DNA from 3 places in the Turicibacter sp. TJ11 genome. Region 2 is predicted to be linked to each of the others. Evidence: a T-box and tRNA genes for the amino acid it is inferred to sense, from the RefSeq annotation. Region 2 holds a T-box; the other regions hold tRNA genes.
The links. A T-box is a leader RNA that pairs with one kind of tRNA and senses whether it is charged. The one in region 2 lies ahead of asnS (asparagine--tRNA ligase), so its partner is inferred to be a tRNA-Asn.

Region 1 (4,186 bases), 760 kb from region 2:
CCTGTAGCAATCATTAATTTATCATATGTATCTGTAAATGTTTCTTGAGTTAATAAATTTTTAACAGTAATCGTCTTGTTTGTTGAATCTACGTTTAGAACTTCATGTTCAATATGAACCGTAATTCCTGATGCATTAAACTGTTCTACCGTTCTAGCAATCATCTTTTGAGAATCTTCAAAGAAATTTCCAACAAAATAAGGTAAGCCACATGCCCCAAATGAAACATGTTTTGACTTTTCATATACTGTAATTTGTGCTTCTTTATTAGCACGTCTTAATTTTGCAGCTGCACTCATTCCTGCAGCAACACCACCTATAATAATAACCTTCATAGTTTTCCTCCTTAGATAATAACAAACGCATTATGGGTCTCATTATATTCATATGAATTTTTACCAAAAAAAAACACCCCGAAGGATGTTAATAGATCATATTGGAGCGGGTGAAGAGAATCGAACTCTCACAGTCAGCTTGGAAGGCTGAAGTTCTACCATTAAACTACACCCGCATTTTATGGGGCGACTGATGGGAATCGAACCCACGAATGTCGGAGCCACAATCCGATGCGTTAACCACTTCGCCACAATCGCCATGGCAGGGGTGGCAGGAATCGAACCCACACTAACGGTTTTGGAGACCGCTGTTCTACCGTTAAACTACACCCCTATTATTTAATTAATGGTCGGGAAGACAGGATTCGAACCTGCGACCCCCTGGTCCCAAACCAGGTGCTCTACCAAGCTGAGCCACTTCCCGATATAATGGCGCCCCAACTAGGACTCGAACCTAGGACCCCTTGATTAACAGTCAAGTGCTCTAACCAACTGAGCTATTGAGGCATTTTCGCCTAGCGACGTCCTACTCTTGCACTTACGTACTACCCTCGGCGCTAAGGAGCTTAACTTCTGTGTTCGGTATGGGAACAGGTGTGACCTCCTTGCCATCATCACTAGACTATTTAATTGGTGCCTAGGGCCGGAATCGAACCGGCACGGGTGTCACCACCCGCAGGATTTTAAGTCCTGTGCGTCTACCAGTTCCGCCACCCAGGCATTCTTTATTTCAAGGCACGCGCCTTCTTTTTAAAAATGGTGTCCTGCAGAGGACTCGAACCTCTGACCCTCTGATTAAAAGTCAGATGCTCTACCAACTGAGCTAGCAGGACATCATTGGCTGGGCTAGCTGGATTCGAACCAGCGCATGACGGAGTCAAAGTCCGTTGCCTTACCGCTTGGCTATAGCCCATGATTTTATATGGTGGAGGATGACGGGCTCGAACCGCCGACCCTCTGCTTGTAAGGCAGATGCTCTCCCAGCTGAGCTAATCCTCCACTTGATGGTGGCTTGGGACGGAATCGAACCGCCGACACAAGGATTTTCAGTCCTTTGCTCTACCGACTGAGCTACCAAGCCTTCTTAAATGGCGGTCCAGACGGGAATCGAACCCGCGATCTCCTGCGTGACAGGCAGGCATGTTAACCGCTACACCACTGGACCTTTTTTTGTCTAGTAACACTCGCATAAGACTTGTAAAATTCAATCATTTGTCATAACTAATCGTTATTTCCTCATGCTTTCATTTTCTACGTCTTATGAACGCTCGTTTTTACTTTTCTTTATTGGTTGCGGGGACAGGACTTGAACCTGCGACCTTCGGGTTATGAGCCCGACGAGCTACCAACTGCTCCACCCCGCGATGTTTTTTGATAATTATGGCGGAGGAAGAGGGATTCGAACCCCCGCGACGCTTTCACGCCCTGTCGGTTTTCAAGACCGATCCCTTCAGCCGGACTTGGGTATTCCTCCACATTTTTATCATTGGTAGCGGAGGAGGGACTCGAACCCCCAACCTCACGGGTATGAACCGTACGCTCTAGCCAGTTGAGCTACTCCGCCTAATTTTAATTTTATTAAGTTCTGGTGCCGGAAGCAGGACTTGAACCCGCAACCTACTGATTACAAGTCAGTTGCTCTACCAATTGAGCTATTCCGGCACTTTGAATGGTGACCCGTACGGGATTCGAACCCGTGTATGCATGCGTGAAAGGCATGTGTGTTAAACCGCTTCACCAACGGGCCATTTTTAAAATGGCGCCCCAACTAGGACTCGAACCTAGGACCCCTTGATTAACAGTCAAGTGCTCTAACCAACTGAGCTATTGAGGCATTTTCGCCTAGCGACGTCCTACTCTCGCACTTACGTACTACCCTCGGCGCTAAGGAGCTTAACTTCTGTGTTCGGTATGGGAACAGGTGTGACCTCCTTGCCATCATCACTAGACTATTTAATTGGTGCCTAGGGCCGGAATCGAACCGGCACGGGTGTCACCACCCGCAGGATTTTAAGTCCTGTGCGTCTACCAGTTCCGCCACCCAGGCATTTTTTATTTCAAGGCACTCGCCTTCTTTTTAAAAATGGTGTCCTGCAGAGGACTCGAACCTCTGACCCTCTGATTAAAAGTCAGATGCTCTACCAACTGAGCTAGCAGGACATCATTGGCTGGGCTAGCTGGATTCGAACCAGCGCATGACGGAGTCAAAGTCCGTTACCTTACCGCTTGGCTATAGCCCATGATTTTATATGGTGGTGGGGGACGGATTCGAACCGCCGAACTCGGAGAGAGCGGATTTACAGTCCGCCGCGTTTAGCCACTTCGCTACCCCACCAGCTGGTGCCGGAAGCAGGACTTGAACCCGCAACCTACTGATTACAAGTCAGTTGCTCTACCAATTGAGCTATTCCGGCTATTATTTATTTATGGTGGAGGATGACGGGCTCGAACCGCCGACCCTCTGCTTGTAAGGCAGATGCTCTCCCAGCTGAGCTAATCCTCCACTTTATGGTGACCCGTACGGGATTCGAACCCGTGTATGCATGCGTGAAAGGCATGTGTGTTAAACCGCTTCACCAACGGGCCTGTTCCGTTCGCTACTTCTTTAGTTTACCAAGTTTGTCGTTTTTTGTCAAACATTTTTTTAAAAAACTTTTTTTTAAATCGTTTTTTATCTTCCAAATTTGACACTCAATTAGTTTATCATTTTCACTTTTTTGTGTCAACATCTTTTTTAAAAAATATTATTACTATCATACACGATCCTGATTCATAAGAGACAATGCATTAATATTTAAAATAATTTTTCCTTGAAGTACTCATGCATAATTAAACATTCAATGACTTATTAGAAGGGATTCATACTTTCACTAAAATATAAAACTACAGATCCTGTTATTAGCGTAAAAGATTTAAACCTATTCTCTCTTAATGTGTCAGTTATATTTCTACTAAGAATCCTCTTTTACACTGTATAAAAGGTAAATCTCTTATGTCTTTAGAATTCATAGAATAATGAAGTTGAAACCTTATTACCATCTATGGACATGATTTCCTTTTCCAAATAAAATACCCAATAATTACAGAATTATTACCAATCAAATTTCTATAATTTTAGTTAACTATTCGTATTCCTAACTATTTATTTACTCAATTAGTTATCATTCACCATTTAATATAAGCTACTAATCCAATAATTATTCAACCAGCAGTAATATATTTTGATTAACTAGTTACTTTCATTCCTAAATTCATAAAAAAAACATCCCAAAGGATGTTAATCGTTCATATTGGAGCGGGTGAAGAGAATCGAACTCTCACAGTCAGCTTGGAAGGCTGAAGTTCTACCATTAAACTACACCCGCATTTTATGGGGCGACTGATGGGAATCGAACCCACGAATGTCGGAGCCACAATCCGATGCGTTAACCACTTCGCCACAATCGCCATGGCAGGGGTGGCAGGAATCGAACCCACACTAACGGTTTTGGAGACCGCTGTTCTACCGTTAAACTACACCCCTATTATTTAATTTAATGGTGCCGGAAGCAGGACTTGAACCCGCAACCTACTGATTACAAGTCAGTTGCTCTACCAATTGAGCTATTCCGGCACGTTGAATGGTGACCCGTACGGGATTCGAACCCGTGTATGCATGCGTGAAAGGCATGTGTGTTAAACCGCTTCACCAACGGGCCATTATTTTTTAATGGCGCGCCCAAGAGGAGTCGAACCCCTAACCTTTTGATCCGTAGTCAAACGCTCTATCCAATTGAGCTATGGGCGCTTTTTAAGTTGGTGCCTAGGGCCGGAATCGAACCGGCACGGGTGTCACCACCCGCAGGATTTTA
Region 2 (4,186 bases):
AAATAATTCATATAAGTCGATATTACGATATTAATAATTAAAAAGATTATTTTCATAAAAAGTATGAACTTTTGAGTGATATTACTTAGTTAATTTAATAACAGTATTTGTATGTTTATATTACTACTTACTGAGATATAATCCCATCAAGTTATCTTTTGTACTATTTTATTAATTTGAAATGTAAGCTATTAGAATCTGATTTAACTCATTAAGGATCTCTTTCTTCTAACCAACAACTTCAATCTAAGATTAGTGTTATAAATGATTATATAAAAACAAAATTTTAATAATCTTGTCGAAAACTAAAAAATGAAGATGAACAAAATCTGACATCTTGAATCAATTATCTACAACAAATTCACACCTTTGTGGACAATATTCGACAGTTATCCTCATCTTATCAACAAGATATACACAGTGAAAAAGATTGAAAAATCGACACTTTCAGACATTTATCCACACTATCAACAACAGTTATTATTAAAGTTATTATTAAATAAATAATATATTAACTATAAAAAAAACAGATCAAATCGACCTGCTTAAATTAAATTTAAATGCGTTAATGTTCGTTTTAATTGTGCAATTGGTAATCCCATTACGCTATAGTAATCCCCAGAAATAGATTTAACTAATTCAAATCCTTTTCCCTGAATACCATATGATCCTGCTTTATCCATCGGTTCTCCACTGCTGATATAATTTAAAATCCATTCATCAGTCACAAAATAGAATTCTACTTCTGTAATATTAACAAAGCTTGTGATTAATTCTTTTTCTTTATTAATAATACTCACACCAGTCATTACCTGATGAATGCGTCCTGACAAAGCTTTTAATGTATTAAATGCATCTTGTTCATCTTTAGGTTTTCCTAGTATTTTTCCATCTAAAACGACAATAGTATCGGCACCTATAATTGTTTCTTGTGGATATAATTCAGCTACTTTACACGCTTTTTGAATGGCTAGATCTTGAACTTGTCCCGCTACATCTAAATCCTTATCTAGTAACTCTTCAACTTCACTAACAACAATGCGATGCTCTATTTCTGCTAATTCCAATAATTCTTTTCTTCTTGGTGATTGAGAAGCTAATATAATTCCCATAAAAAAACTCCTTTTATTTTAGATATAATGAGCTATTATAACATAATTTAATAAACTCATTATACGTCTTAATGGGCGATTCATGAATCCGTATAATCTGACGAATTGATACAAAATTTAATAAAATAATAAAACAAATAATTCGACAAAAATAAATAATAAAGATCTAAACTAATCTTTATTAAAATCAACAATCTTCTACAATATGTGCAATGAATAAAGTTAAACTTCTAATTATAGAACAATGTGTTATAGTTGTTCACAACGCACTAATAGTAAGAGAGTAAAAATATCAAAAGTATACAATTAGTTTTTTTTACAATTCTGGGGATAATTATTGACTAATAATCACTTACAGTATAATATCTTAAGTAAGTAAATACTTACGTTGAAAAGGAGAGTAGCTTTTAATTATGATATAGCGAGTCGGGGATGGTGGAAGCCTGATACAGCGTTAAAAGTGAAGAACACCTTGGAGTTACTTACCGAAAGCAACATTAAAAGTGCGAGTAGACTAAGTCGTAAATCCTGCGTTAAAGGAAAAGGGTAAGAACGTTAGCTTCTTAAACTAGGGTGGTACCGCGGATCAACAGTCATTCGTCCCTTTTTGGGCGAAGACTGTTTTTTTGTTGTTATAAAATCATTAATAACATCATTATCTTTTGTCTTATTATAAAAATGAGTAGAGACTATGAATGAGTTATCCACAAAAACATTTTTTTAATCACTAAAATTAAGCTTATAAAAAGTTAATTTTGTGGATAAGATTTAAATCAACAAAAAATTTAAAGTAGTTAAAAGGAGGATACATTAATGGAAAAAATCGTTGTACGTCAATTATTTAGAAACTTAGATCGTTATGCTAATCAAGTGGTTGAATTAAATGGATGGGTTCGTAATAATCGAGCTCAAAAATCATTTGGATTTTTAATGGTGAATGATGGATCGTTCTTTGAAACGATTCAAGTTGTATATGAAGAAAACTTAGAAAACTTTAAAGAAGTTCAAAAGTTCCGTGTTGGATCTGCGATTACAGTTCGCGGATTAGTTCTTCCTACTCCAAACGCAAAACAACCATTCGAAATTAAGGCACAGGAAGTTATTTTAGAAGGAGACTGTCCGGAAAACTATCCAATTCAACCTAAGCGTCATACAAAAGAATTTTTACGCGAAGTTGCACATTTACGTCCACGTACAAACTTATTTTCAGCAGTATTTCGTGTACGTTCTTTAGTTGCACATGCTATTCACAGCTATTTCCAAGAGAAAAACTTTGTTTACGTTCATACACCAATCATTACTGGATCAGATGCAGAAGGTGCTGGTGAGATGTTCCAAGTGACAACACTCGACTTTAATAACGTACCACGTACAGAAGAAGGAGCTGTTGATTTTAAACAAGATTTCTTTGCTAAATCAACGAACTTAACAGTGTCTGGACAATTAGAAGCCGAAACATTTGCATTAGCTTTACGTGATGTTTATACATTTGGACCAACATTCCGCGCAGAAAACTCTAATACACAACGTCATGCTGCTGAGTTTTGGATGATTGAACCGGAAATCGCATTTGCTGATTTACAGGATGATATGGATTTAGCAGAAGGTATGGTTAAATACGTTATTAACTATGTATTAGAACATGCTCCAGAAGAAATGGCATTCTTTGATCAATTTGTGAGCAAAGGAGTCTTAGATCGTATTAAAGCAGTGGCAGCTTCTGAATTCAAACGTCTTCCATATACAGAAGCTATCGAAATTTTATTACAAGCAGATAAAAAATTCGAAAATCCTGTATTATGGGGAATTGACTTATCAACAGAACATGAACGTTATCTAACGGATGAAGTATTTAAAGCACCAGTCTTTGTAACAGATTATCCAAAAGATATTAAAGCATTCTACATGCGTTTAAATGATGATCAAAAAACAGTGGCTGCAATGGATCTTTTAGTACCAGGTGTTGGAGAATTAATCGGTGGTTCACAACGTGAAGAGCGTTTAGAGATTTTAGAGCAGCGTATGGACGAGATTGGTGTACCAAAAGACGAATTAGATTGGTACCTAGATTTACGTCGCTACGGTGGAGTTAAACATGCAGGATTTGGATTAGGATTTGAGCGTATGATTATGTACATTACTGGAGTAGAAAATATTCGTGATGTTATTCCATTCCCACGTACACCTAAAAATGCAGAATTCTAAAATCAAAAGTTTTATTTTAGATTAATAAATAAAGCATATAAGTATTTTGATGCAAAAAAGCAACGATTTTTTCGTTGCTTTTTTAGGTAGATCTTGTGGATAAATCATTTATTGACAATTCATCAGAAACTGAAGATTATTGGCTTTTTGTAAAAGACTTCGATTAATAGTTAAATTTAGATAGTCTAAGCTACTAGATTAGGTATAGTTAAAGCCACTAAATATAAAAAGATTCTTTAGAATTTAATATTAGCAATTTGATAATTAATTGTTAATGATTTACTATTTGAATGTTAAAAGGTGGATTATCTCGTATATATTTATAAAGTTATTGCAATAATCATATAGAATCGATAAAATAAATTGTGCTATAATTAGTAGATAAAATTACACATTATGGATGATGGTAAAATGAGTATGAATAAAATATCTGGATTAGTTAGTTTTTCTATGAAGGTTACTCAAGGACTTGATGTAACAGAAACTAATTATGATACCTCAGGAATTCTTTATAAAAAAGATGAAAAGTATTATTTATTTTTCAATGAGACAAATTTTGAGGATAATTCAATTACAAAGTGTAGAATTGAATTTAATAAAGAAGAAATTCGAGTTCGACGTGATGGACAGGTTATTATAGATCAAACATATAAAATTGGGCATTCTCTACTAGGCTATATTAAGACGATTTATGGACAGTTAGATAGTGAAGCCAAAACACATTGTTATATGTTACAAGAAAATGATACAAATATTCGGTTAACGTTAGATTATGATTTATTTGTATCAGGTGAAAGGTCTGGGAATTATAAATTAATAATTCAATTTAATAAGGAGGACATTTAATATATATGATCCAAACATTAAAA
Region 3 (4,186 bases), 300 kb from region 2:
TTATATCCTAAATAAAAAAGACATCAATCATTATCTCGTAAACACAAGAAAAACGATTGATGTCTTAGATTGTGTGTCAAATAGATCTTATTAATCTACTAAAATAATATAAAAAAACCAGTTATTTAAATATAACTGGTTTCTTTAATATGCAATGGTATATTTTTTTCTGAAAATAAAAAAAGATAAAACTTATAAAAATCTTACCTAAGTTTATTTAAATAAATGGTGCGGGTGACAGGAGTTGAACCTGCACACCAAAGGTACTAGAGCCTAAATCTAGCGCGTCTGCCAATTCCGCCACACCCGCATAAAATGGTGTCCTGCAGAGGACTCGAACCTCTGACCCTCTGATTAAAAGTCAGATGCTCTACCAACTGAGCTAGCAGGACTTTTATGGTGGAGGATGACGGGCTCGAACCGCCGACCCTCTGCTTGTAAGGCAGATGCTCTCCCAGCTGAGCTAATCCTCCACTTGATGGTGGCTTGGGACGGAATCGAACCGCCGACACAAGGATTTTCAGTCCTTTGCTCTACCGACTGAGCTACCAAGCCTTCTTAAATGGCGGTCCAGACGGGAATCGAACCCGCGATCTCCTGCGTGACAGGCAGGCATGTTAACCGCTACACCACTGGACCTTTTTGGTTGCGGGGACAGGACTTGAACCTGCGACCTTCGGGTTATGAGCCCGACGAGCTACCAACTGCTCCACCCCGCGATGTTTTTTGATATATATGGCGGAGGAAGAGGGATTCGAACCCCCGCGACGCTTTCACGCCCTGTCGGTTTTCAAGACCGATCCCTTCAGCCGGACTTGGGTATTCCTCCGTATATCTTTTAGCAAACTGGTGGACCCTGTAGGACTCGAACCTACGACCGATCGGTTATGAGCCGATAGCTCTAACCAACTGAGCTAAGGGTCCGGGTCTTTCTCATGGTAGCGGAGGAGGGACTCGAACCCCCAACCTCACGGGTATGAACCGTACGCTCTAGCCAGTTGAGCTACTCCGCCTGATTTGTTTGCTTTTATTCAATTTAATTGGTGGAGACTAGGGGGATCGAACCCCTGACCTCCTGCGTGCAAGGCAGGCGCTCTCCCAGCTGAGCTAAGTCCCCATGATATTATTTTAATGGTCGGGAAGACAGGATTCGAACCTGCGACCCCCTGGTCCCAAACCAGGTGCTCTACCAAGCTGAGCCACTTCCCGTTTTATGGCGCGCCCAAGAGGAGTCGAACCCCTAACCTTTTGATCCGTAGTCAAACGCTCTATCCAATTGAGCTATGGGCGCTTTTTAAGTTGGTGCCTAGGGCCGGAATCGAACCGGCACGGGTGTCACCACCCGCAGGATTTTAAGTCCTGTGCGTCTACCAGTTCCGCCACCCAGGCATTTTTTATTTCAAGGCACGCACCTTATCTTTTCATAAAAATGGTGTCCTGCAGAGGACTCGAACCTCTGACCCTCTGATTAAAAGTCAGATGCTCTACCAACTGAGCTAGCAGGACATCATTGGCTGGGCTAGCTGGATTCGAACCAGCGCATGACGGAGTCAAAGTCCGTTGCCTTACCGCTTGGCTATAGCCCATCATTTAAGTGGTGGTGGGGGACGGATTCGAACCGCCGAACTCGGAGAGAGCGGATTTACAGTCCGCCGCGTTTAGCCACTTCGCTACCCCACCAACTGGTGCCGGAAGCAGGACTTGAACCCGCAACCTACTGATTACAAGTCAGTTGCTCTACCAATTGAGCTATTCCGGCTGTTATTTAATTATGGTGGAGGATGACGGGCTCGAACCGCCGACCCTCTGCTTGTAAGGCAGATGCTCTCCCAGCTGAGCTAATCCTCCACTTAATGGTGACCCGTACGGGATTCGAACCCGTGTATGCATGCGTGAAAGGCATGTGTGTTAAACCGCTTCACCAACGGGCCATTAAGTTTATTTAATGGCGCCCCAACTAGGACTCGAACCTAGGACCCCTTGATTAACAGTCAAGTGCTCTAACCAACTGAGCTATTGAGGCATTTATTCGGCCCAGCGACGTCCTACTCTCGCACTTGCGTACTACCCTCGGCGCTAAGGAGCTTAACTGCTGTGTTCGGTATGGGAACAGGTGTGCCCTCCTTGCCATCATCACTAGACCTCTGAAAGATTCGTTAATCTTCCAAAACTAGATATCTTCTTCAGTTTCGTTGGTTAAGTCCTCGATCGATTAGTATCAGTCCGCTCCATGTGTCACCACACTTCCACTCCTGACCTATCCACCTCGTCGTCTTCAAGGGATCTTACTTCTTTCGAATGGGAAATCTCATCTTGAGGGGGGCTTCACGCTTAGATGCTTTCAGCGTTTATCCCGTCCACACGTAGCTACCCAGCGATGCTCCTGGCAGAACAACTGGTACACCAGCGGTGTGTCCATCCCGGTCCTCTCGTACTAAGGACAGCTCCTCTCAAATTTCCTACGCCCACGACGGATAGGGACCGAACTGTCTCACGACGTTCTGAACCCAGCTCGCGTACCGCTTTAATGGGCGAACAGCCCAACCCTTGGGACCGACTACAGCCCCAGGATGCGATGAGCCGACATCGAGGTGCCAAACCTCCCCGTCGATGTGAACTCTTGGGGGAGATCAGCCTGTTATCCCCGGGGTAGCTTTTATCCGTTGAGCGACGGCCCTTCCATTCGGTACCGCCGGATCACTAAGCCCGACTTTCGTCCCTGCTCGACTTGTAGGTCTCGCAGTCAAGCTCCCTTCTGCCTTTACACTCTTCGAATGATTTCCAACCATTCTGAGGGAACCTTTGGGCGCCTCCGTTACTCTTTGGGAGGCGACCGCCCCAGTCAAACTGCCCACCTGACACTGTTCCCTGACCCGATGAGGGCCACGGGTTAGAACCCCAGTAACACAAGGGTAGTATCCCAACAGCGACTCCACCAAGACTGGCGTCCTGGTTTCTTCGTCTCCTACCTATCCTGTACATGTGCCACCAGTGCTCAATATCAAGCTACAGTAAAGCTCCACGGGGTCTTTCCGTCCTGTCGCGGGTAACCTGCATCTTCACAGGTACTATGATTTCACCGAGTCTCTTGTTGAGACAGCGCCCAGATCGTTACGCCTTTCGTGCGGGTCGGAACTTACCCGACAAGGAATTTCGCTACCTTAGGACCGTTATAGTTACGGCCGCCGTTTACTGGGGCTTCAATTCAAAGCTTCGCTTGCGCTAACCTCTCCTCTTAACCTTCCAGCACCGGGCAGGCGTCAGCCCCTATACATCACCTTGCGGTTTAGCAGAGACCTGTGTTTTTGATAAACAGTCGCCTGGGCCTATTCACTGCGGCTTGCTTTCACAAGCACCCCTTCTCCCGAAGTTACGGGGTCATTTTGCCGAGTTCCTTAACAAGAGTTCTCTCGCTCATCTTAGGATTCTCTCCTCGCCTACCTGTGTCGGTTATCGGTACGGGCACTTACTAAATTAACCCTAGAAGCTTTTCTTGGAAGCGTGACGTCAGTTGACTTCGCCTATTGGCTTCGGCATCACAGCTCAATGTTATGCCATGCGGATTTGCCTACATGACCACCTCACTGCTTACACGTGAATCCATTCACACGCTCAACTTAGCCTTCTCCGTCACTCCATCAGTTTAATAAGTGGTACAGGAATATCAACCTGTTGTCCATCGGCTACGCCTTTCGGCCTCACCTTAGGTCCCGACTTACCCAGGGCGGACGAGCCTTCCCCTGGAAACCTTAGGCTTTCGATGGATAGGATTCTCACCTATCTTTCGCTACTCACACCGGCATTCTCACTTCTAACCGCTCCACAGCTCCTTCCGGTACTGCTTCTCCGCTGTTAGAACGCTCTCCTACCACTGACTCTAAAGTCAATCCGCAGCTTCGGCGGTCCGTTTAGCCCCGGTACATTTTCGGCGCAGAGTCACTCGACTAGTGAGCTATTACGCACTCTTTAAAGGATGGCTGCTTCTAAGCCAACCTCCTAGTTGTCTGTGCATCTCCACATCCTTTTCCACTTAACGGACACTTGGGGGCCTTAGCTGGCGGTCTGGGCTCTTTCCCTTTTGACCATGGACCTTATCACCCACAGTCTGACTCCCGATGATATCTATCTGGCATTCGGAGTTTGATTGAGATCAGTACCCCGAGGTGGGGCCATCACCCATTCAGTG

Region 1: it encodes a tRNA-Asn, which carries the amino acid that the T-box ahead of asnS (asparagine--tRNA ligase) is inferred to sense. The anticodon was not compared.
Region 3: it encodes a tRNA-Asn, which carries the amino acid that the T-box ahead of asnS (asparagine--tRNA ligase) is inferred to sense. The anticodon was not compared.

Annotation. Positions count from the first base shown of each region.
Region 1 is NZ_CP069349.1:1,357,069-1,361,254, forward strand. It holds gene JRC48_RS06320 (CoA-disulfide reductase) at 1-335, opposite strand, end outside; tRNA gene JRC48_RS06325 (tRNA-Gly) at 438-511, opposite strand; tRNA gene JRC48_RS06330 (tRNA-His) at 518-593, opposite strand; tRNA gene JRC48_RS06335 (tRNA-Trp) at 596-669, opposite strand; tRNA gene JRC48_RS06340 (tRNA-Pro) at 683-759, opposite strand; tRNA gene JRC48_RS06345 (tRNA-Asn) at 766-842, opposite strand; rRNA gene rrf (5S ribosomal RNA) at 849-957, opposite strand; tRNA gene JRC48_RS06355 (tRNA-Leu) at 967-1,055, opposite strand; tRNA gene JRC48_RS06360 (tRNA-Lys) at 1,093-1,168, opposite strand; tRNA gene JRC48_RS06365 (tRNA-Gln) at 1,174-1,248, opposite strand; tRNA gene JRC48_RS06370 (tRNA-Val) at 1,259-1,334, opposite strand; tRNA gene JRC48_RS06375 (tRNA-Phe) at 1,341-1,416, opposite strand; tRNA gene JRC48_RS06380 (tRNA-Asp) at 1,425-1,500, opposite strand; tRNA gene JRC48_RS06385 (tRNA-Met) at 1,624-1,699, opposite strand; tRNA gene JRC48_RS06390 (tRNA-Ser) at 1,717-1,809, opposite strand; tRNA gene JRC48_RS06395 (tRNA-Met) at 1,823-1,899, opposite strand; tRNA gene JRC48_RS06400 (tRNA-Thr) at 1,922-1,997, opposite strand; tRNA gene JRC48_RS06405 (tRNA-Glu) at 2,006-2,082, opposite strand; tRNA gene JRC48_RS06410 (tRNA-Asn) at 2,093-2,169, opposite strand; rRNA gene rrf (5S ribosomal RNA) at 2,176-2,284, opposite strand; tRNA gene JRC48_RS06420 (tRNA-Leu) at 2,294-2,382, opposite strand; tRNA gene JRC48_RS06425 (tRNA-Lys) at 2,420-2,495, opposite strand; tRNA gene JRC48_RS06430 (tRNA-Gln) at 2,501-2,575, opposite strand; tRNA gene JRC48_RS06435 (tRNA-Tyr) at 2,586-2,670, opposite strand; tRNA gene JRC48_RS06440 (tRNA-Thr) at 2,674-2,749, opposite strand; tRNA gene JRC48_RS06445 (tRNA-Val) at 2,763-2,838, opposite strand; tRNA gene JRC48_RS06450 (tRNA-Glu) at 2,845-2,921, opposite strand; tRNA gene JRC48_RS06455 (tRNA-Gly) at 3,627-3,700, opposite strand; tRNA gene JRC48_RS06460 (tRNA-His) at 3,707-3,782, opposite strand; tRNA gene JRC48_RS06465 (tRNA-Trp) at 3,785-3,858, opposite strand; tRNA gene JRC48_RS06470 (tRNA-Thr) at 3,873-3,948, opposite strand; tRNA gene JRC48_RS06475 (tRNA-Glu) at 3,957-4,033, opposite strand; tRNA gene JRC48_RS06480 (tRNA-Arg) at 4,046-4,122, opposite strand; tRNA gene JRC48_RS06485 (tRNA-Leu) at 4,132-4,186, opposite strand, start outside.
Region 2 is NZ_CP069349.1:2,118,514-2,122,699, forward strand. It holds gene JRC48_RS10105 (nucleoside triphosphate pyrophosphatase) at 546-1,112, opposite strand; T-box leader at 1,492-1,720, shown strand; gene asnS (asparagine--tRNA ligase) at 1,926-3,317, shown strand; gene JRC48_RS10115 (DUF1934 domain-containing protein) at 3,729-4,163, shown strand; gene argS (arginine--tRNA ligase) at 4,169-4,186, shown strand, end outside.
Region 3 is NZ_CP069349.1:1,817,933-1,822,118, forward strand. It holds tRNA gene JRC48_RS08650 (tRNA-Leu) at 227-310, opposite strand; tRNA gene JRC48_RS08655 (tRNA-Lys) at 317-392, opposite strand; tRNA gene JRC48_RS08660 (tRNA-Val) at 398-473, opposite strand; tRNA gene JRC48_RS08665 (tRNA-Phe) at 480-555, opposite strand; tRNA gene JRC48_RS08670 (tRNA-Asp) at 564-639, opposite strand; tRNA gene JRC48_RS08675 (tRNA-Met) at 644-719, opposite strand; tRNA gene JRC48_RS08680 (tRNA-Ser) at 737-829, opposite strand; tRNA gene JRC48_RS08685 (tRNA-Ile) at 848-924, opposite strand; tRNA gene JRC48_RS08690 (tRNA-Met) at 937-1,013, opposite strand; tRNA gene JRC48_RS08695 (tRNA-Ala) at 1,042-1,117, opposite strand; tRNA gene JRC48_RS08700 (tRNA-Pro) at 1,133-1,209, opposite strand; tRNA gene JRC48_RS08705 (tRNA-Arg) at 1,215-1,291, opposite strand; tRNA gene JRC48_RS08710 (tRNA-Leu) at 1,301-1,389, opposite strand; tRNA gene JRC48_RS08715 (tRNA-Lys) at 1,431-1,506, opposite strand; tRNA gene JRC48_RS08720 (tRNA-Gln) at 1,512-1,586, opposite strand; tRNA gene JRC48_RS08725 (tRNA-Tyr) at 1,596-1,680, opposite strand; tRNA gene JRC48_RS08730 (tRNA-Thr) at 1,684-1,759, opposite strand; tRNA gene JRC48_RS08735 (tRNA-Val) at 1,773-1,848, opposite strand; tRNA gene JRC48_RS08740 (tRNA-Glu) at 1,855-1,931, opposite strand; tRNA gene JRC48_RS08745 (tRNA-Asn) at 1,947-2,023, opposite strand; rRNA gene rrf (5S ribosomal RNA) at 2,033-2,141, opposite strand; rRNA gene JRC48_RS08755 (23S ribosomal RNA) at 2,193-4,186, opposite strand, start outside.